Regions from separate parts of the Arthrobacter sp. StoSoilB20 genome, predicted to be linked through region 1. Evidence: riboswitches for the same ligand, from Rfam matches in the RefSeq annotation. Region 1 holds a riboswitch; each other region holds the start of a gene.
What was found. A riboswitch is a leader RNA that binds a small molecule or an ion and turns the genes downstream of it on or off. The one in region 1 is predicted to bind S-adenosylmethionine.

Region 2: linked by a shared signal. The riboswitch ahead of LDN85_RS13915 (aminotransferase class V-fold PLP-dependent enzyme) and the one ahead of LDN85_RS19235 (DUF1737 domain-containing protein) in region 1 are both predicted to bind S-adenosylmethionine.
Region 3: linked by a shared signal. The riboswitch ahead of LDN85_RS05385 (hypothetical protein) and the one ahead of LDN85_RS19235 (DUF1737 domain-containing protein) in region 1 are both predicted to bind S-adenosylmethionine.
Region 4: linked by a shared signal. The riboswitch ahead of LDN85_RS07455 (homoserine O-acetyltransferase) and the one ahead of LDN85_RS19235 (DUF1737 domain-containing protein) in region 1 are both predicted to bind S-adenosylmethionine.

What each region holds. Positions count from the first base shown of each region.
Region 1 covers NZ_AP024651.1:4,224,342-4,229,265, reverse strand. Annotated here, with positions in the region: gene LDN85_RS19250 (glutamate--cysteine ligase) at 1-299, shown strand, start outside; gene LDN85_RS19245 (O-succinylhomoserine sulfhydrylase) at 397-1,605, opposite strand; gene LDN85_RS19240 (rhodanese-like domain-containing protein) at 1,606-2,016, opposite strand; gene LDN85_RS19235 (DUF1737 domain-containing protein) at 2,013-2,279, opposite strand; SAM riboswitch class IV at 2,293-2,405, opposite strand; gene LDN85_RS19230 (NtaA/DmoA family FMN-dependent monooxygenase) at 2,571-3,899, shown strand; gene LDN85_RS19225 (aromatic amino acid ammonia-lyase) at 3,899-4,924, shown strand, end outside.
Region 2 covers NZ_AP024651.1:3,068,077-3,073,000, forward strand. Annotated here, with positions in the region: gene aroA (3-phosphoshikimate 1-carboxyvinyltransferase) at 1-1,122, shown strand, start outside; gene LDN85_RS13905 (ribosome small subunit-dependent GTPase A) at 1,125-2,240, shown strand; gene hisN (histidinol-phosphatase) at 2,296-3,108, shown strand; SAM riboswitch class IV at 3,291-3,404, shown strand; gene LDN85_RS13915 (aminotransferase class V-fold PLP-dependent enzyme) at 3,436-4,845, shown strand.
Region 3 covers NZ_AP024651.1:1,148,902-1,153,825, reverse strand. Annotated here, with positions in the region: gene LDN85_RS05400 (DUF559 domain-containing protein) at 1-374, shown strand, start outside; gene LDN85_RS05395 (cupin domain-containing protein) at 466-1,041, opposite strand; gene LDN85_RS05390 (sodium:solute symporter) at 1,308-2,843, shown strand; SAM riboswitch class IV at 3,119-3,238, shown strand; gene LDN85_RS05385 (hypothetical protein) at 3,254-3,571, shown strand; gene LDN85_RS05380 (hypothetical protein) at 3,568-3,759, opposite strand; gene LDN85_RS05375 (VIT1/CCC1 transporter family protein) at 3,989-4,924, shown strand, end outside.
Region 4 covers NZ_AP024651.1:1,661,831-1,666,754, forward strand. Annotated here, with positions in the region: gene LDN85_RS07445 (VOC family protein) at 80-718, opposite strand; gene LDN85_RS07450 (bifunctional o-acetylhomoserine/o-acetylserine sulfhydrylase) at 945-2,261, shown strand; SAM riboswitch class IV at 2,447-2,563, shown strand; gene LDN85_RS07455 (homoserine O-acetyltransferase) at 2,579-3,700, shown strand; gene LDN85_RS07460 (hypothetical protein) at 3,737-4,219, opposite strand; gene LDN85_RS07465 (winged helix DNA-binding domain-containing protein) at 4,314-4,924, opposite strand, start outside.

The DNA.
Region 1 (4,924 bases):
TGGTGTGGGCGTTGGTGGATTATGTGAGCCCGGTCCTGGATGACCAGGGCGAATTGGAACTGGTCAAGGCCGGCATCCAGGAGTTGCTGGATCGGGGCAATGGCGCCCACGAGCAGCGGGAAGCGGCGGTGCGCTTTACCAACAGGAGGCACGGCGGTCAGAGCCAGGCGGGTAGTCCGCCTACCGCGGAAGCCTTGGCCGCCGTCGTCGGGCATGCAGCGAAGGTGACGGTCCGCGGAACCTCTGCCGACGCGCACAAGGAGCCCGCGCCGACGCTGGCCAGGGTCAGGCGGCCCTAGGTCCGCAGGCTTCCCCGGTCTTCCGTGGACTTCGCCACCGTGCCGGCAGCATTGACTGCTCCGGCACGGTGGGAAGGATGCTTCCCCGGCTGCAAGATCAGACCTGCTTGAGGGCCTTCTCCAGGTCCAGGATGAGGTCGTCCACGTCTTCCAGGCCCACCGACAAACGGACCACGCCGTCGCTGAGGCCGATCGCGGCCCGGCCCTCCGGTCCCATGGCCCGGTGGGTGGTGGTGGCCGGGTGGGTGATGAGTGACTTGGAGTCACCGAGGTTGTTGGAAATGTCCACCACGCGCAGCCCATCGAGCAAGGCGAACGCAGCCTCCTTGGCTGAGCGTCCGGCCGAAGGCGACAACTCGAACGTCAGCACCGTACCGCCGGCCTTCATCTGTTTCGCGGCCAGCTCGTACTGCGGGTGGGACTTCAGCAGCGGGTATTTGACCCAGCTGATGGCGGGTTGCTGCTCAAGCCACTCTGCGATCTTCAAAGCCGATGCCGAGCTGTGGTTTACCCGCAGGCCGATGGTCTCCAAACCCTTGGTCAGCACCCAGGCATTGAACGCCGACAGCGACGGGCCGGTGTGCCGCATGAGCTGCTTGACCGGGCCGTCGATGAACTCCTTGGTCCCCAGGATCGCGCCGCCCAGAACACGGCCCTGGCCGTCGATGTGCTTGGTGCCTGAGTACACAATCACGTCCGCGCCCAGCTCACCGCAGCGCTGCAGCAGGGGAGTGGCGAAGACGTTGTCGACGACGACGGTCGCCCCGGCGGCATGCGCCAGTTCGCTGACGGCCGCGATGTCCACGATTTCCTGCATGGGGTTGGACGGTGACTCGAAGAAGACGGCGGTGGTCGGCTCCGAGAGGGCTTCACGCCATTGGTCCAGATCCGGGCCATCCACGAATACCGTCTCCACGCCCCAACGGGGCAGGATCTCATTGAGGATCACAAAGCAGGAACCGAACAAGGACCGGGCGGCCACCACGCGGTCGCCGGCAGCCAGCAAGGCACCCAGGGCGGTGAACACCGCGGACATGCCGGACGCCGTCGCAAAGCATGCCTCGGTTCCTTCGAGCAGCCGCAGCCGCTCCTGGAAGGTGGCCACGGACGGGTTGCCGTAGCGGGAGTAAACGAAGCGTTCGTCCTCGCCGGTGAAGGCACGTTCGGCCGCAGCGGCTGACTCATAAACAAAGCCGGAGTTCAGGAAAACCGGCTCGGACGTTTCCTGGAAATTGGTGCGGTCAAGACCACCGCGAACGGCCTGGGTGTCAGGGCTCCAGCCGGCGGCGTCGGGATTGAATGTCACTTACTCGGTCCCCAGGTTCGTCGGCAGGCCGCGGTTTTTCCAGCCGTTTACGGTGCGCTCGCCGTAGCGGTCCGGTTCGCCTTCAAAGCCTTCAAGGACGTTGTAGGCAGTGAAGCCGGCTTGCGTCGCGGCGATCGCGGCGGAGATGGAGCGCTGGCCGGAGCGGCAGATGAAGACGAGCTCCACGGCTTCGTCCTCGGGTGCCTGCTGCTGCAGGTCCTCGATGAAGCGGGAGTTGGGGATGCCGCCGGCGAGGTTCCACTGGATGAAGAGGGGATCGTTCTCCGTGGCTTTGGTGTCCGGGATGCCGATGTGGGCCCATTCGCCCTCGGTGCGGACATCCACCAGGATCGCGCCTTGTTCAAGCTTGGCCCACGCGTCCTGTGGGGTCAGGTCACCTGCGTAGCTCATGCGTGGCCCTCGAATGCTTCTTCGTCGTCGTAGTTCTCAAGCTGGTCCACTGCGTTGGCTACGGCCGCGTCAGCGTTGGCGATCGCGGCGGGAAGGACAATTGCTTGGGCAACAATGACGGTGGTGCCGTTGAACGTTGCTGCCGGGCTGCCATGGAGCACATAGCCCTCGGCGAGTGCGCTATGGATACGCTCACAAAATTCACGGTTGTCCGGGCCTGTAATCAGGCGGTAGGACAGTTTTTCTTCAGTGGGTTCAGGCATTGCTGGTGCTCCTCAGTCACGCTTGCAGTTCGAATTTGTCGATACGCCGAGTAGTCACCTGAGGCACCCCGCCGGAGAGAGGGTTGCCGACCAGCAAGTCAGGGCTTTGCGCTGGTACTCATTACTCAAGAAAAACGTAACATCGACCGGCCTTGGGCCGCACTTGCGTGCTGTTCTCCGGTCGTCATGTTGCGTAATCGGAGGCCGCCCGGGACCTCACCAAATGTGACGTCCCGGGAGCATAATTGACCCAGTACGACCCCCTGTAACTTCGCATGAAATCAGGTCGCGGTGAACGGACAGAGCAGTTCTACACTCAAGCCCATGCTGCACTTTGGATGGTTTGTAGGCCACGGATTCGGTGTCCAAGGGTGGGGGACGCCGGGCTACGGCCTGGGCTACGACTGGAAGAAACCCGCCCTGTACCAAGAGGCCGTCCGGGCGTTCGAACAATCCGGTTTGGACCTCTTCATCATTGAGGATTCCCTCACCGTGCCGGACACGTACGGCGGATCGGCGGAGGTCTCCCTGGCTCATGCCTCCTTCGCGCCCAAGCATGATCCCCTGGCGCTGGTCCCGTATCTTCTGTCCGCCACCGAGCACCTGGGGATCGTCCCGACGGTCAGCGCGTCCTTTTATCCGCCCTTCACAGCTGCCCGGCTCCTGGCCACGCTGCAACACTTCTCGGAAGGGCAGCTGGGCTGGAACGTGGTGACGTCCGGCAGCGACCTCGCCGCGCAGAACTACGGGCTGGACCAGCAGATAGAACACGACCTCCGGTATGAAAAGGCGGAGGAATTCGTCGACGTCGTCAGGCGGCTCTGGCGGAGTTGGGAACCTGGCGCTGTGGTTGAGGATGTGGAGGCCGGCGTGTTCGCGGACCACAGCAAAGTGCATCCGATCAACCACCACGGCGACTTCTTCAAGGTACGCGGTCCCCTGAATACGGCGCCTTTGCCTGAAGAACCCGTGTTGGTGCAGGCCGGGGCGTCACCGCGGGGGAAAGCGTTCGCAGGTGGCCATGCCGACGTAGCCATTGCCTTGGCCCGCGGCGTTGACGGTATGAAGGCCTACCGCGACTCCATCCGTGCCGAGGCCGCCAAGGCAGGCAGGAATCCCGACGACGTCAAGGTACTTTTCGTCCTTAAGCCCACAGTGGTTGGCTCAACTGCCGAAGCTGAGGACTTGCGGGCCCAGCGCCGCGAACTCACCCAGCGGGACATCGACAGCCAGCTCAACTCCATTTCGTATCTTTCGGTGATCGACTTCAAACAATTCGACCTCGATGCTCCACTGCCGGAACTGAGTACCAACAGCAACCAGGGGACCTTGGAACACTTCGCCAAGGCGGCGCCTCCCGGTTCCACGTTGCGTGAGATCCTGCAGGCCAGGAGCGGCGGGGCAGGGGATTCGATCATCGGCACGGTGGGCCAGATTGCCGACTACCTTGAGTCCACCGGCTCCGAGGTGGGCGGCGACGGGTTCCTCTTTTCCGGTTTCGTGGATCCGGTGACGGTCCATGGCGTGCTGGATAAACTCACTCCCGAACTGCGGCGTCGTGGCCTGTTGAGGAAGAGTTACGGCAATGGTGGGTTCCGGCAGAACCTCCTGGACTTTTGATGGCCTCTGTTGAGCCCCGCACCCTTCATCTGGGGATGACGCCGATTTCCGCGCGGAGTGTTGCCCTGACGGCCGCTGAGTCCTCGTTCCACGTGAAACTCAACCAAGATGCGTTGACTCTGATGACCCGCTCACGGGATGTTCTGGAGCATGCGGCGGCCTCCGGACAGCGGGTTTACGGGCTCAACACTTTGCTTGGATCCGGCAGGGATACCGCTGTGGAGGAGAAGTCACTGCTGGCGTATCAAATCCAAGTCGTCAGGTATCACAACAGCGGCGTGGGCTCCTATCTGGACCGTCCCGCTGCCCGCGCTGTGATCCTGGCCCGGCTCATCGGGTTCAGCCGGGGAGGTTCCGGCGTGCGCCCGGAAACAGCCGCTTTCTATGGGGAGATGCTGAACCGTGGAGTCCTTCCCGCCATCCCGCGCGAAGGCTCGGTGGGTTCCTCGGACCTCACCCAGCTGGCCGCCGTCGCAGCCGTTGCCATTGGTGAGGGCCAAGCCTTCGACGCCGACGGCACTTTGATCCCCGGAGCCAAAGCGCTCGCCGACGCCGGCCTGCAGCCACTGGTCCTCGCGCCCGGCGAAGCGCTCGCCTTGGTCAGCGCCAACGCCTACTCCGTGGGCGTCGGAACCCTCGCCCTGGTGCGGTTGCAATACTTGGCCCGCCTGGCCGACGTCGCGCTTTCTCTCTCGCTGGAGACCATCGCCAGGTACGACGGCGGCGGGAACCTCAGTCCGTTTTCGCCGGCCATCCAAGCGGCCAAGGCGGTAAACGGCCAGGGTGACTCGGCGGCTGCAGTGCGCCACCTGCTCAGTGGTGGCTGGATGGAAGATGTGCGTCCCGAGGTGTCGGTGCAGGATGCGTTGTCCTTCCGGGCCGCACCGCAGACGCACGGGGCCTTTCGATCCCTCGTGGCGCAGCTGGGTGCTGCGTTGGAGGTAGAGCTGAATGGTCGCGGCGACAATCCGTTGGTTGATGTCGAGTCCGGGCTCATGGTGTCCGGCGGGAACTTCCAGCCGATG
Region 2 (4,924 bases), 1.2 Mb from region 1:
GATGGCCACTACGGACCGGATCTTGAAATCACCCCGATGCAGCCTGCTGCCGTCATTGCAGGTAGTGCTGAAACAGCCATCGACTGCGGCCTTGCAGGTACCGTCATGCGGTTCGTACCGCCGCTGGCCGCCTTGCGCGCCGGAGCTACCGTCTTCGACGGCGACCCCCACGCCCGCAACAGGCCCATGGGAACCATCATTGAGGCCCTGATTGCCCTCGGTGTCCCTGTTGCAGCAGAGGGCGGCAGGACGCCGTCGGCTCTTCCCTTCACCGTGGAAGGCACCGGCGAAGTCCGGGGCGGCCATTTGGTGATCGATGCCAGTGCGTCCTCGCAGTTTGTCTCCGCACTGCTGCTGGTGGGGGCGCGGTTCACCGAAGGACTCCACCTGGAACACGTCGGCAAGCCCGTGCCCAGCCTGGACCACATCACCATGACCGTGGAAGTCCTCCGCAGCGTTGGTGTCAGCGTTGATGACTCCGTGCCCAACCATTGGAGGGTGTCCCCCGGCCCCATCCGGGCGTTCGACCAGAGGATCGAGCAGGACCTCTCCAACGCCGGGCCCTTCCTGGCCGCGGCACTGGCAACGCGGGGCACTGTCCGCATCCCCAATTGGCCGGCCGGAACCACCCAGGTCGGCGATATGTGGCGGTCCATCCTCACTGCCATGGGAGCCACCGTCACGCTGGAAAACGGGACTCTTACGGTGACGGGCGGCCCGGTGGTCAAGGGCTCGGAATTCGACGAAACCAGTGAACTCGCGCCCACGGTGGCGGCCTTGTGCGCACTGGCCGATGGCCCCTCGCGGCTGACCGGAATTGCCCATCTCCGTGGCCACGAAACAGACCGGCTCGCAGCACTGGTCAACGAAATCAACGCCTTGGGCGGCGACGCAGAAGAGACCGCCGATGGCCTCATCATCCGACCAGCCACACTGCACGCCGGGGTCGTCCACAGCTACGCTGACCACCGCATGGCCACGGCAGGAGCCATCTTGGGCCTCGCCGTCGAGGGCGTCCAGGTCGAAGACATCGCCACGACGTCCAAGACCATGCCGGAGTTTCCTGAAATGTGGGCCCGAATGGTGGGAACCATCTCCGGCACCACGGTGGAGAACAACTGACCATGGGCCGTGATGCACGCTCCTGGGATGAGTCCGACGTCCGGATCCGACCCAACAAAAAAGGGTCCAGGCCAAGGACCAAGGACAGGCCCAGCTACGATGACGCGGTTATTGGCCGGATCATCACCGTTGACCGTGGGCGCTACAGGGCGATTGTGGACGAGGATTCCGCGAACGCCCGCGTCGTTATCGCTGCCCGTGCCCGCGAATTGCGGCGGAACCCGGTAGTACCCGGGGACTTCGTGGCCTTGGTGGGCGACGTCTCCGGATCGCCGGACACCCTGGCGAGGCTGGTCAGGGTGGAAGAACGGCGGACCCTCCTGCGCCGCAGTGCCGACGATACCGACCCGATCGAACGGGTAGTGGTGGCCAATGCCGATCAGTTGGTCATTGTGGTGGCGGCCGCCAACCCCGAACCGCGCACCGGGTTCATTGATCGCGCCCTGGTGGCAGCCTATGACGCCGGCATTGAGCCGTTGCTTCTTATCACCAAGGCGGATGTCAAGGATCCAGCGGAACTGCTCGCCAACTACCTCAGCCTGGACTTCCCGGTGATCATCAGCCGCACCGCCGACTCCGAAGCAGGCGGCATCGACGCCCGATCCGACGACGGCCTCTCAGCCCGCCTGGACAGGGATGCCGTAGCCCAGCTGCGCTCCCACCTCGGCGGAAAAGTCACCGTGATGCTCGGCCATTCAGGCGTCGGCAAGTCCACCATGGTCAATGCCCTGACGGGGGCAGAGCGGGCAACCGGCGGCGTTAATGCCGTCACAGGCCGTGGCCGGCATACTTCCTCCTCCGCGTTGGCCCTGAAACTTTCCGACGCCCCGGCCGGCAGTTGGATCATCGACACTCCCGGCATCAGGTCCTTCGGCCTTGCCCACGTGGATCCGGACCGGATTCTGCATTCCTTCCCGGATCTCGAGCCTGGAACCGAGGCTTGCGAACGGGGCTGCAAGCACGATGCCACCGCCATCAACTGTGGACTGGATTCATGGGTGAACGAGGGCCATGCCGGACCGTCGGGTGTGGCGCGGTTGGCTTCGCTGCGCCGGCTGCTGGGTGCGGACCCACGGTTGGAAGCAAAAGAGACCAAGGAACTGGGCACCGTCAACTGATCGTTTGGGGCTTCACCTCCCCCCTGCAACGAGTGTTTCAGGATAGTTTGGTGGCATGACCCATCCCGTTTCCACCTACAACGATGACCTGCGCCTTGCCCACGTCCTCGCTGATTCCGTCGACGCCCAAACCATGGATCGCTTCAAGGCTTTGGACCTCAAGATCGAAACCAAGCCCGACCTCACCCCTGTCACTGACGCTGACAAAGCGGCCGAGGAAGCCATCCGGGGTCAACTCTCGCGTTCGCGTCCCCGCGATGCAGTCCTGGGTGAGGAATTTGGCAGCAGCGGACATGGCTCGCGCCGTTGGATCATTGATCCCATCGATGGCACCAAGAACTTTGTCCGGGGTGTACCGGTGTGGGCTACGTTGATCGCGTTGGTTGATGAGGGAGAACCGGTAGTGGGTGTTGTCAGCGCCCCCGCCTTGGGCAAGCGCTGGTGGGCCGCCAAGGACATGGGTGCCTACATGGGCCGGTCCCTGGCTGCGGCCACGCGGTTGAAGGTCTCCAACGTCACCCAGCTCTCCGATGCCTCGTTGTCGTACTCGAGCCTGTCCGGTTGGAAGGAACGCGGCAACCTGGACGAGTTCCTTGGACTGACGGAGGACGTCTGGCGAACCCGCGCCTACGGTGACTTTTGGTCCTACTGCCTCGTCGCCGAGGGTGCCGTGGACATCGCCTGCGAGCCCGAACTGAACCTCTACGACATGGCAGCCCTCGTCCCGATCGTGACTGAGGCCGGTGGCCGCTTTACCTCCCTTGAAGGCGAGGACGGCCCTTTCGGCGGCAACGCACTGGCGACCAATTCAATCCTGCACTCAGAGGTACTCAAGCGTCTCAACCCAGGTTTGGACGATCTCCTCTAGTTCCAGTCCGCTGGCAACATTTAGGTCCTTTCAGCGAATATTCGACGGCGGATGCCCCCTTTGGTGGGCGTCTGCCGTTTTTTCTTCGCCAAAGTTCCGTTTTACAAGCCTGACGTAACAAAGTGCTTAACATTGCGCAGCGACTTTGGAGGGCCGCTGGAGGTGCCCTAACCTTTTTTACAGGTCACGAGTGCCAGCGCTAAACCCCGGTTTGCTGGCCGGCAACCCTCCATTCGCGGTGGGGTGCCCCGGGTGACGACCCGGCCGGTCCGGAACGGATGCGGCAAGCGCGGATCCCCTATGGGGGTCCCTCTTGAATGAGGTCCCATGAGTACTGTCACGTTCGATGCCAACGCCATTCCTTCCTTTGTCGAAGAAGCCCCGTCACCGGCAGCTGCTGCAATCCGCCCGCTCGCCGCGGTCACAGGCGCCGAGCTGCAGGCCCCGCTGATCCAAGGCGGCCACGTTCGTTACGCCAACCTGGACTATGGAGCATCGGCTCCGGCACTGACCATCGTCTCGGCATATCTCAACGAGGTCCTGCCTTACTACGCCAGCGTGCACCGCGGCGCTGGGTATGCTTCACAGATCAGTACCTCGGTCTATGAGAACTCGCGCAACATCGTGCGCGACTTCGTGGGTGGGCGCCCGGACGATTCCGTCATTTTTACGCGGAACACCACCGATTCCCTGAACCTTTTGGCCGGCTGCCTTCCGCAGACCGATGGCACGTTCTCCGGCGAAGTCCTCTACCTGGACATCGAGCACCACGCCAACCTGCTCCCCTGGCAAGGCGTACCGCACCGCAGCGTGGTAGCGGCCTCCACGCTGGCCGCGACGCTGGACAAGCTCCGCGCCGAGTTGGCGCAGGGCGGGGTCAGCCTCCTCGCAGTCACCGGCGCCTCGAACGTCACCGGCGAGATCCTCCCGATAGCCGAACTCGCGTCCTTGGCACATGAGTACGGCGCCAGGATCGTGGTTGACGCAGCCCAGCTGGCACCCCACCGCAGGATCAACATCACCGAAGCCGACGTCGACTACATCGTTTTCTCGGGCCACAAGCTGTACGCGCCCTTCGGTGCCGGTGTAGTGGTGGGCCGTCCGGACTGGCTCGACGCCGGCACCCCGCACCTGGCCGGTGGAGGCGCCGTCCGTGAAGCCCGCCTGGACTCCGTCAGTTGGGCCACCGGACCCGCCCGTCACGAGGGCGGCTCCCCCAACGTGCTCGGCGCCGCAACCCTTGCACGGGCGACGCAGGTCCTCGCCGGACTGGACCAGGAGGCCTGGCACTCCCACGAGGCCGCCATCCGCTCCTACCTGGTGGACGGTCTTGAGGCCATTGAGGGAGTGACGGTACACCGGATCTTCTCCGACTCCGTGGACACCATTGGCGTCGTCAACTTCTCCGTGGAAGGATTCGACGCCGGTTTGGTCGCCGCCTACCTGGCTGCCGAGCACGGCGTTGGCCTCCGGGACGGCCGCTTCTGCGCCCACCCGTTGCTCAAGCGCCTGGGCCTTCCCTCGGGATCCCTACGTGCAAGCTTTGGCGTTGGCTCCCGTTTGGAGGACGCCACAAGGCTGCTGGCGGGCATCGAGAACCTCAAGGGCAACGGACTTGGCTGGGACTACGTGGTGGACGAAGGCCGCTGGGTACCTGCCAATGACCACCGCACCTACCCCGAGTGGGCTCCCAATACTCCCGGCACAGCTGGTGCCGCTCCCTGCACTGTGGACTAAAGCGCCCCCGCCCGACTAAGACATCACCGTCGACTACAGCGCCACCGCGGACCAAGACATCACCGCCGACTAAGACATC
Region 3 (4,924 bases), 1.7 Mb from region 1:
AGTCGCGGCCGGCTCTGGTGATCCTTCAAGAACTCGATCTGCGGGCCGAATCCATCGTGGAAGTTGACGCCCAGTACCTGTTCAAAGCCCACGGGATTGGCTATGACGCCCAGGTGCAACTCCCAGGCATCGGCCGCGTGGACTTCCTGATCGAAGGAATGCTCATTGTGGAGGTGGACGGCTTCGCTTTCCATGCGGACCGGGCTTCCCTGCGCCGGGACCTGTTCCGGAACAACGCGTCCACACTCAAGGGATTCTCTGTCCTTCGCTATCCGCCGGAGGCAATCTGGTACGAACCGGGCCGGGTTATTGCGGAAATCCGGGCAGTCTTGAAAAGGCTTCGCGACGTTCCTCCCCGGTTCGTCAGCAGCTGAATCGAACCTACCCCCGGCAGTGGCAAGGGCAAGGAGAACCACAGCTCCGAAAATTCGGGGTAACCGGGAAGGAGCGCCGTGGCTCGGGGACCTACCGGCTCGCCGCTGGCACCAAAACCCAGAGCACCTCGACGGTCTCGTCCGTGGGGTTGATCCACGTGTGGGGTTCACGGCCGGGGAAGGAGAGCGTGTCCCCTTCTTCGAGGTCGTACTCCTCGTTGGTCAGAATCAGCTTGATGCGGCCTTTGACCACATGCAGGACATCCACATCGCAATCCACGGCGTAGAGCTCGTTTTCCCCACGGCCCCGAGGTTCGATGGTGGCCTGCAGAATCTGGAGGCGGCGCTCCGAACGTGCCGTCAGCAACCGCTCCACGATGCCTTGGCCACCCAGGGAGATGCGGGGGCCGTCGTCGCGCTTGGTCAGGTGCGTTTCCGGGGCGGCGAACAAGTCGCCAACCGAGACCGACAACACCTGGCACAGGGTGACCAGGGAAGCGACCGACGGCGATGTCAGATCGCGCTCCACACGGCTGAGGAAGCCCTTGGTCAGCCCGGTAGCGTCCGCCACTTGCTCGATGGTGAGTCGCTGCGCCTGCCGGGCTGCGCGGATTCTGGAACCGATGGCAACGGGTACATTGCTCGGTTCAACGGGGAGAGCCTTCATTCACGAACCTTTCAGGCCTGTCATGTGGCCCTGTCATTGGAGCAATAGTAGCCGGGAGACGGGCCAACAGGGCCAGAATCCGCGTAACCATGACCAAAGCATCTTGACTGTTACTCCGATCACAACATATCCTCATAGGCAACAAGTGTTGTCTGTGAGGCACACAACACCTCCCCAATCTCCAATCGTCAGCACAGAGACTTCGACGCTTCGCAGGAGTATCGTCGAAAACCCCAACCTCCGTGCATCAGCTCCAAGGACCGTTCATGGAATCTTCGGCTATTAACATCGCAATCGTGGTGGTGTACCTGCTCGCCATGCTGGCATTCGGCTGGTGGGGCAAGTCCCGCACCAAGAACAACAGCGACTTCCTGGTGGCCGGCCGCCGCCTGGGCCCCTTCCTTTACACAGGAACCATGGCCGCAGTGGTCCTCGGTGGCGCATCCACCGTGGGCGGCGTAGGCCTCGGCTACAAGTTCGGCATCTCCGGCATGTGGCTGGTCGTAGCCATTGGCTCGGGCGTCCTGCTGCTCAGCCTGCTGTTCGCCGGCACCATCCAGCGCCTGAAGATCTACACGGTCTCCCAGATGCTGAGCCTGCGCTACGGCAGCAGGGCAACACAGACCTCCGGCATCGTCATGCTGGCCTACACACTCATGCTCTGCGCAACCTCCACCGGTGCCTACGCCACCATCTTCGTGGTCCTCTTCGATTGGGAACGCTGGCTGGCGATCGCAGTCGGCGGCGCGATCGTCCTGGTCTACTCCACCATCGGCGGCATGTGGTCCATTACCCTGGCCGACCAGGTGCAGTTCATCATCAAGACCGTAGGCATCTTCTTCCTCATGCTCCCGTTCGTCATGAACGCAGCCGGTGGCATGGATGGCATCCGTTCACGGCTTGAGGACAGCTTCTTCCAGATCGACGGCATCGGCACCCAGACCATCATCACGTACTTTGTGGTCTACACCCTGGGCCTGCTGATCGGCCAGGACATCTGGCAGCGTGTGTTCACTGCCAAGACCCCCACCGTTGCACGCTGGGGCGGCGCCACCGCCGGTGTTTACTGCATCCTCTACGGCATCGCGGGTGCACTGATCGGTCTGGCTGCCCGTGTAGCGCTCCCGGATATCGACGTCGCAAACCTCGGCAAGGACGTTGTCTACGCAGAGGTTGCAACGCACATCCTGCCCGTCGGTATCGGCGGCCTGGTGATGGCAGCAGCTGTTGCCGCCATGATGTCCACCGCTTCCGGAGCGTTGATTGCAGCGGCAACGGTTGCCCGCGCCGACGTAGTTCCGTTCGTGGCCAGCTGGTTCGGCAAGACCATCAACACCGATGACAGCGAGAACCCCGAGCACGATGTCAAGGCCAACCGCTACTGGGTCCTTGGACTCGGTGTTGTGGCCGTACTGATCTCCATGGCCGCACAGGACGTGGTGGTTGCCCTCACCATCGCTTACGACATCCTGGTCGGCGGCCTCCTGGTGGCAATCCTCGGCGGCCTGGTGTGGAAGCGCGGTACGGGCATCGCCGCCGCGTGGTCCATGGCAGTGGGCTCGGTGCTGACGCTTGCCCTGCTGATCCTCTTCGCCGCCGGTATCATTCCGAGTGCGGACGGCGTCTACGCCAACGAGCCGATCTACTACGGTCTCGCCGCCTCCTTCATCGCCTACGTGGTGATTTCGCTGCTCACCCCGCCCACCGACCCTGCAGTCCGCGAGGCCTGGGACAAGCGCGTTGCCGGGGCCGTCTCTGAGGAACTTCCCCCTGAGGCCCACCCGGTCAGCAGCCACAAGTAGGACCCCACGCAATACCCCAACAACAAAGTTCGACGGCGGCGCCTCCCCTTTTCGGGGAAGCGCCGCCGCTGTTTTTTCCCCGGGGAAGAGGGCGTTGCGTGGCCCGCTTTGCTCCCTAAAACCTCGCCAAAGCCCGCAGAGCAGGCCTCACAACGGGAGGGAAGAGGGCGTTGCGTGGCCCGCTTTGCTCCCCAAAACCTCGCCAAAGCCCGCAGAGCAGGCCTCACAACGGGAGGGAGGGAGGGGGTGGGTGGTGTGCGGTAAGGTTGTCCCAGCTTCAAGAGATGTGGTGCCAAGCTCCGACTGGCCACACACCAACCCCATGTTCACGGGTGGTTCGGATGAGGAAGCGGCCCGTCCCGGACCAGAGACAACCGAGCGGGCAAGAGCACTCCCCAAGGAGAAGTCCCTTGCCGTACCAAGGCACTACCACCCCGGCCGACTCATCAGACCCGGCAATTTCCAAGCCCACGGCCCCCGTTGCCTCGACGGTCGCGGTGATTCCCGCCGTCGATCTCTTCCTCGGCACGGTGACGATCGTGGCAAAAGCTGGAACGGCAAAGTTCCGCCATCCCCAACCGCACCTGATCGCGGGGGCGTTGGCCCGGGCCGTCAGGCCCACCCGCTGGTGCGGGCCGACCAGGACCCTCACGGTGACTGTTGCCGCCGTCGGCCAACGGGCGGGTGCGCAGCAGCACTACACCCTCACCGACCAGGACCCGTCCTAGATCTCTTCGTCTTCCTCGCGGAATTCTTCAGACTCGTCCAGGGGAACCACGCGTTCGTCGTCCTCCGGGGCGTCTACTTCCTCTACCCAGGGTTCGTCCACTGGCTGGTCTTCGGCGTAATCGTAGGCCGGGTCGGACTCAATGGTGGTCCGTTCCGGGTGGTTGGCGTGTGATTCGGTGGTGTCCATGGTGCAACCTCCGTCTCGCGGGCCGCTCAAAGCCCTGGTGACCGTGTGCGGGGTGGGCCCCGCCCCTGTCCTTCCATCTGAGCACCGGCGCAGGCGAGGGTCAAGGGCCCAAAATTACGGTGCGCCGAACATTCCGATTGAGGAATACCGGCCAAAAAACCGCGCAAATACGCGGTACAGTGGGGCGTGCAATGGGGCCGCAACTACCCCACCCAGCACAGGAGAAAAAGTGCAAAAGCACCAGGAATCCCACGGTTCGTCGAGCCCCGCTCCGGACCCCGCCCCCGAAACAGCAGACCCCGGCAACGCCTCGCAGCATCCCACGTCCTCGGACATCCGCCGCTGGCGGCAGTACCTGGCCGACGAGCGGGCCGAAGCCGCCGTCTACCGCGAACTGGCCCAGCGACGCGATGGAGAAGAGCGCCAAATCCTGCTGGCTCTGGCCGAGGCCGAAGGCCGCCACGAGGCCCACTGGCTCAAGCTCCTGGGCGAGCACGCCGGAATGCCCAAGGCAGCATCTGCCCGGAGCCAGTTCCTGGGCTTCCTGGCCCGCAACTTCGGATCAGTCTTCGTACTCGCCCTGGCCCAGCGCGCAGAGGGCCGCTCCCCTTACGGCACCGAACCCGCAGCAACTCCTGCCATGGTGGCTGACGAGCAGATCCACGAGGAAGTTGTCCGTGGCCTGGCAACGCGGGGACGGAACAGGCTCTCCGGAACTTTCCGGGCCGCGGTCTTCGGCGCCAACGACGGTTTGGTGAGCAACCTTTCGCTGGTCATGGGCATGGCCGCCACAGGTGTGCCCAGTCCCGTGGTGCTGATGAGCGGCGTGGCAGGCTTATTGGCTGGCGCGTTGTCCATGGGCGCCGGGGAATACGTCTCGGTCCGCTCCCAGCGCGAACTGCTCAACGCTACGTTGCCAACGCAAGCCACCCTCACGGCCGCACCGTCCCTGGACATCGAGCACAACGAGTTGGTCTTGGTCTACCTAGCCCGCGGAATGACGCGTGAGGCCGCAGAGCACCGGGCCGCGGAGCGCATGGGCTTGTTCAGCTGCGATTGCGATCCCAGCCTTTCCTTGCAGCCTGAGAAGCCTGCCACCGATGAGCACGAATCCGTTGGCTCGGCGTGGGGCGCGGCAATGTCCAGTTTCTGCTTCTTCGCCTCC
Region 4 (4,924 bases), 2.2 Mb from region 1:
CGGCCGAAGTTTGTTCCAGGCCGACGTTTGTTCCGGGCAGGATCGACCGGCGGCGGGACTGGCCCGGGGGAGGGGGCTGTCAGATGGTGACGGCTCCTGAGGCGGTTTCGAAAGTTACGGACATGATTCCCGGAGTGCCATGCGGTGCCATCCATTGGACAGCAACGTCTTCAAGCGGCTTCTCCACCGCTTCTCCGAGCCATTCCGTGACGCGTTCCGCCGAGCCTGCAATGGTGAGGCTGGACATCTTGACGTCGCTCTCGTAGATCCTGGACGGGTGCAGTGAGGGGTCGCCCTCCCACTTGAGCAAGTACGGGACCTGGGGATCTGCGATCAAGCCCAGGATGCCGATCTGCTGCCACACCAGTTCCCGGCCGTCAGGGAACTTGCGGTTACCCGGAACGGCTGAGCGGCCAAGGCGGTCCTCGAAGGGTGCCAGGTCGTCAACGGCGACGCACCAGCCCATCCAGCCGCCACCGGCGGCCGAGCGGGCACGAACTGCCTGGCCAAAAGGTGCTTTGTCGGAAGCGGGGTGGTCCAGGACCTCCACCACTTCCAGGTACTTGTTATCCGCAAGGGGAATGATCATGTTCCGGGTACCGAAGCGCGGGTGCACTCCGCCCCGGACAGCGTCCACTCCCAGTGCCGCGGAAATTCGTTCGGTAGTGGCCAAAAGGCCATCTCGTTCACAGGCGTAAGAGACGTGATCCATGCGCATGGCTTCATCTTGGCACTTTGTGATCGGGGTCTCAGCTAAGTCAAGCCTAACTAAGGTGGGATGTGTATAAGTGCTACCGGACGGCGTCATGGAGAGACGCTGAAAGACCGAAAGATTCCACCGGCGTCACAAAGCTGTCTTAGGCTCCGGACACTTCCTAGACTGGGGCCCAGCTCACATGCAGCACGTTTCCACAGAACCCATGCGCCACGAACAGGAGAACTCCATGTCCCAAGGATGGTCTTTCGAAACCCGCCAGATCCACGCAGGCCAGGAGCCCGACTCCGCAACGGGAGCAAGGGCGCTGCCGATCTACCAGACCACGTCCTTCGTGTTCCCCAGCGCCGAAAGCGCAGCCAGCCGCTTTGCCCTGGCTGAGCTCGCACCCATCTACACCAGGATCGGCAACCCCACCCAGGATGCGGTGGAACAGAGGATCGCAAGCCTCGAAGGCGGTTTGGGTGCGCTCCTGCTGAGCTCGGGCCAGGCTGCGGAGACCTTCGCCATCCTCAACATCGCCGAGGCCGGAGACCACATCGTTGCAAGCCCCAGCTTGTACGGCGGCACCTACAACCTGCTGGCCCACACCCTGAAGAAGTTCGGCATCTCGGTGACGTTCGTACAGGACCCGGACAACCTGGACCAGTGGCGCGATGCCGTGCAGCCGAACACCAAGCTCTTCTTTGGCGAGGTGGTGTCGAATCCGCGCCAGGACGTCCTGGACATCGAGGGAGTTGCCCGGACTGCCCACGAAGCCGGCGTGCCGCTGATCGTAGACAACACGCTGTCCACGCCCTACCTCATCCGTCCCATTGAGTGGGGCGCCGACATCGTGGTCCACTCCGCCACCAAGTATCTCGGCGGCCACGGTTCTGCCATTGCCGGCGTGATTGTCGATTCCGGCAACTTCGATTTCGGTAAGGACCCGGAGCGCTACCCGGGCTTCAACACCCCGGACCCCAGCTACAACGGCCTGGTCTACGCGAGGGACCTGGGCAAGGACGGAGCATTGGGCGCCAACCTCTCCTACGTCCTGAAGGCCCGCGTCCAGTTGCTCCGCGATCTCGGCTCAGCTGTTTCACCGTTCAATGCCTTCCTGATTGCCCAGGGCCTTGAGACGCTGAGCCTGCGGGTGGAGCGCCATGTAGCCAACGCCAGCAAGGTGGCCGAGTGGCTGGAAGCCCACGACGACGTCGAATCGGTCGCCTATGCGGGCCTGCCGTCCAGCCCGTGGTATGACCGCGGCCGCAAATACGGTCCCCGGGGTACCGGGGCCATTGTGGCGTTCAACATCAAGGGCGGCGTTGAAGCCGGCAAGCGATTCGTGGACGGTCTGGAACTGCACTCGCATGTTGCCAACATCGGCGATGTCCGATCCCTGGTCATCCACCCGGCCTCCACCACGCACAGCCAGTTGACCGTGGAGCAGCAGGTCGCCGCGGGCGTGAACCCTGGGTTGGTGCGTTTGTCGGTGGGCATCGAGCACGTGGATGACATCATCGCAGACCTCGAAGCTGGATTCCGGGCCGCCAAGGGAGCCTGAACCCTCCGCTGAAAGCTGTCGGGCGGCTGTAGCCGCCTCAACCAAGGGGATGCCGTCCGGGCCGTCGATTATTCGCCGGACGGCATCCCACGGCGGCGATTGGTGAACGAAGCTGCCCAAAACCGTCACACTGTTGTCACATTCTTCGCCAGAACCGCCCTGTATTTCCTAGACTCTTCGTATTAGGTCATGAGTGCCAGCACACAGCCCCGGCTTGCTGGCCGGCAACCCTCCTCCGCGGTGGGGTGCCCCGGGTGAAGACCTGGCCTGTTCGCACGCAAGGCGACGGGCAAGCGCGAGGTTAAGGTGTCAAAGGAATGACCATTACTGCTACAGCCCTTCCAAAATCCGGAGAAGAAGACGGAACCGTCAAGTACGCCGGCATCGGGCCGTTGGAACTTGAAGCCGGCGGGTTCCTTCCCGACGTCGTCCTGGCTTACGAGACCTGGGGCCAGTTGAATGCAGATTCCTCCAACGCCGTCCTGATCCAGCATGCCCTCACGGGCAGCACCCACGTGGCACGGGGAGCCACGGACGAGGAAGGCTGGTGGGAGCAATTGGTAGGCCCCGGAGCCACCATCGATACCAACAGGTTCTTCGTGGTCTCCATCAACATCGTGGGCGGCTGCTATGGAAGCACGGGACCGTCGTCGGAGGCACCCGATGGCCGCCCCTGGGGCTCCCGGTTTCCGTTGGTCACCTTGCGCGACAGCACTGTGGCAGAAGGGCGCCTCGCCGATGCCTTGGGAATCGACTCCTGGCACGCCGTCCTGGGTGGATCCATGGGCGGTGCCCGCGCCCTGGAATGGGCTGTGACCTACCCGGAACGCGTCAAACGCTGCGCCGTGATTTCCGTAGGCGCCTACAGCACGGCCGAGCAGATCGCCTTCGCGCAGGCCCAAACACTGGCCATCCGCCAGGACCCGAACTTCAACAACGGCGACTACTACGCAGGCAGGGCACCTGAACACGGGCTGGCCTTGGCCCGGCGGATCGCCCACATCACGTACCGCTCGGCGCTGGAACTGGATTTCCGCTTCGGCCGGGAAGCCCAGCACCAGGAGACACCCCTGGCCGCCGCGGTGCTCGGTGAGCGTGGCAGGTATCAGGTGGAAAGCTACTTGGACCACCAGGGGACAAAGCTCGTCCACCGCTTTGATGCCAACAGCTACATCGCCATCACAGAAGCCCTGATGTCCCACGACGTCGCACGCGGCCGGGGATCCCTGGAGTCAGCTTTGTCGCGGACCACGGCGGAGTTTTTCGTGGCAGCGGTGGATAGCGACAGGCTGTATTTTCCCGCTCAATCCCGGGAGTTGGCAGCCGCGCTCCCTGGTGTGGTTCCGGTCCATGTTATTGAGGCACCGATCGGCCACGACGGTTTCCTCACGGAGATTGGGCAGCTCGCTCCGCAGCTTCGGGAAGCCTTCTTCGCCTGAGCTGCCGGCTGCCGCGGGCTGGGTCGGCCGTAAGCCTCAGCCGTTCATGATCTCGCCGCGCTGCTTCATGTAGTCCTCCATGGCGATCTCTCCGTTGCTGAACTTCGCGTCCAGCTCAGCCAGCTTGCGGGCACGGTAGCCTTGCGGCTCCGGGCTGCCGGCGGCAGGGTACGGCGTGGGGGATGAAGTGCCCGACGGCGACCCGGACTGCGGTGACGTCTCCGCCGGGCGGATGACGGTCGGCTCGGACGACTGGCCGGGGTAGTTCTGCTGCGGGTAACTTTCCGGTGGGTACGACTGGCCGGGGTAGTTCTGCTGCGGGTAACTTTCCGGTGGGTACGGCTGGCCGGGGTAGTTCTGCTGCGGTGGGTAGCCCGGACCGGGCAGGTTCTGCGGTGGGTAGCCGGGGTCGCGGAACGTTCCTTGCTGGATCCGGCGGGCTCGGGAGCGGTTGTACATGCGGATCCCGAGCGGAATCAGCCACGAGCAGACGATGATCCAGAAGATCAGATTGTTCACAGTGCAGGCCTCCTAGGTCTCGTTCCAGCTTAGCCCTGCCATCCAGCATGGACTTTGCCCAAGGGAACCGAGCAGTCCGGAGGCACTGGCACTTTCACACGAGCGTGGCTTCCATGCCCAGGAACCGGCCGTACCTTTCCACTTCGGCCACTAAGGCCTCCTGCTCCGCCGCGGTTGTTGCCCGGTTCATCCGGACGTCCAGCTGGCAGGCACCCCCTGAAAAGCCGTGCCGCCACCATCCGGCCAACCTGCCATCCAGCAGGACTACGTGCATGGGTCCGTTGTCCTCGGGGAAGTAGGGTGCTGTCCCGCCCAGATAGTGCCTGGACTGTGAGTAGCCCATGACGTATTCGTCGTAGCACTGGATGAGGTCAACACGGGGTAGTTTTGCCTCGTCAGGCGGCGAAGAGCACGCGGGATCGGTGAGCTCACTGACATCTTCCCGGGCCAGGTAAAACCCCAGGCCGTCCTGGGTGACCGTGGCAAGGGCGCCGGGGGACAACGTATCCGCGACCTCGATGCCCAGCTTCACATCTTTCATGGTGAGCCCGGACCAGACGGCGCAGTCCTTGATGGTGGCGGGTCCACGGCTGGTGTAGTACCGAAGCGCCAACCCGCCCAAGGCCTTTTCGCGGTCCTCGCTTGTCAGGGGCGCACGAACGAAGCCGGGCACGCGTTCCTCGAAGAGGGCATACGTCTGCTTCA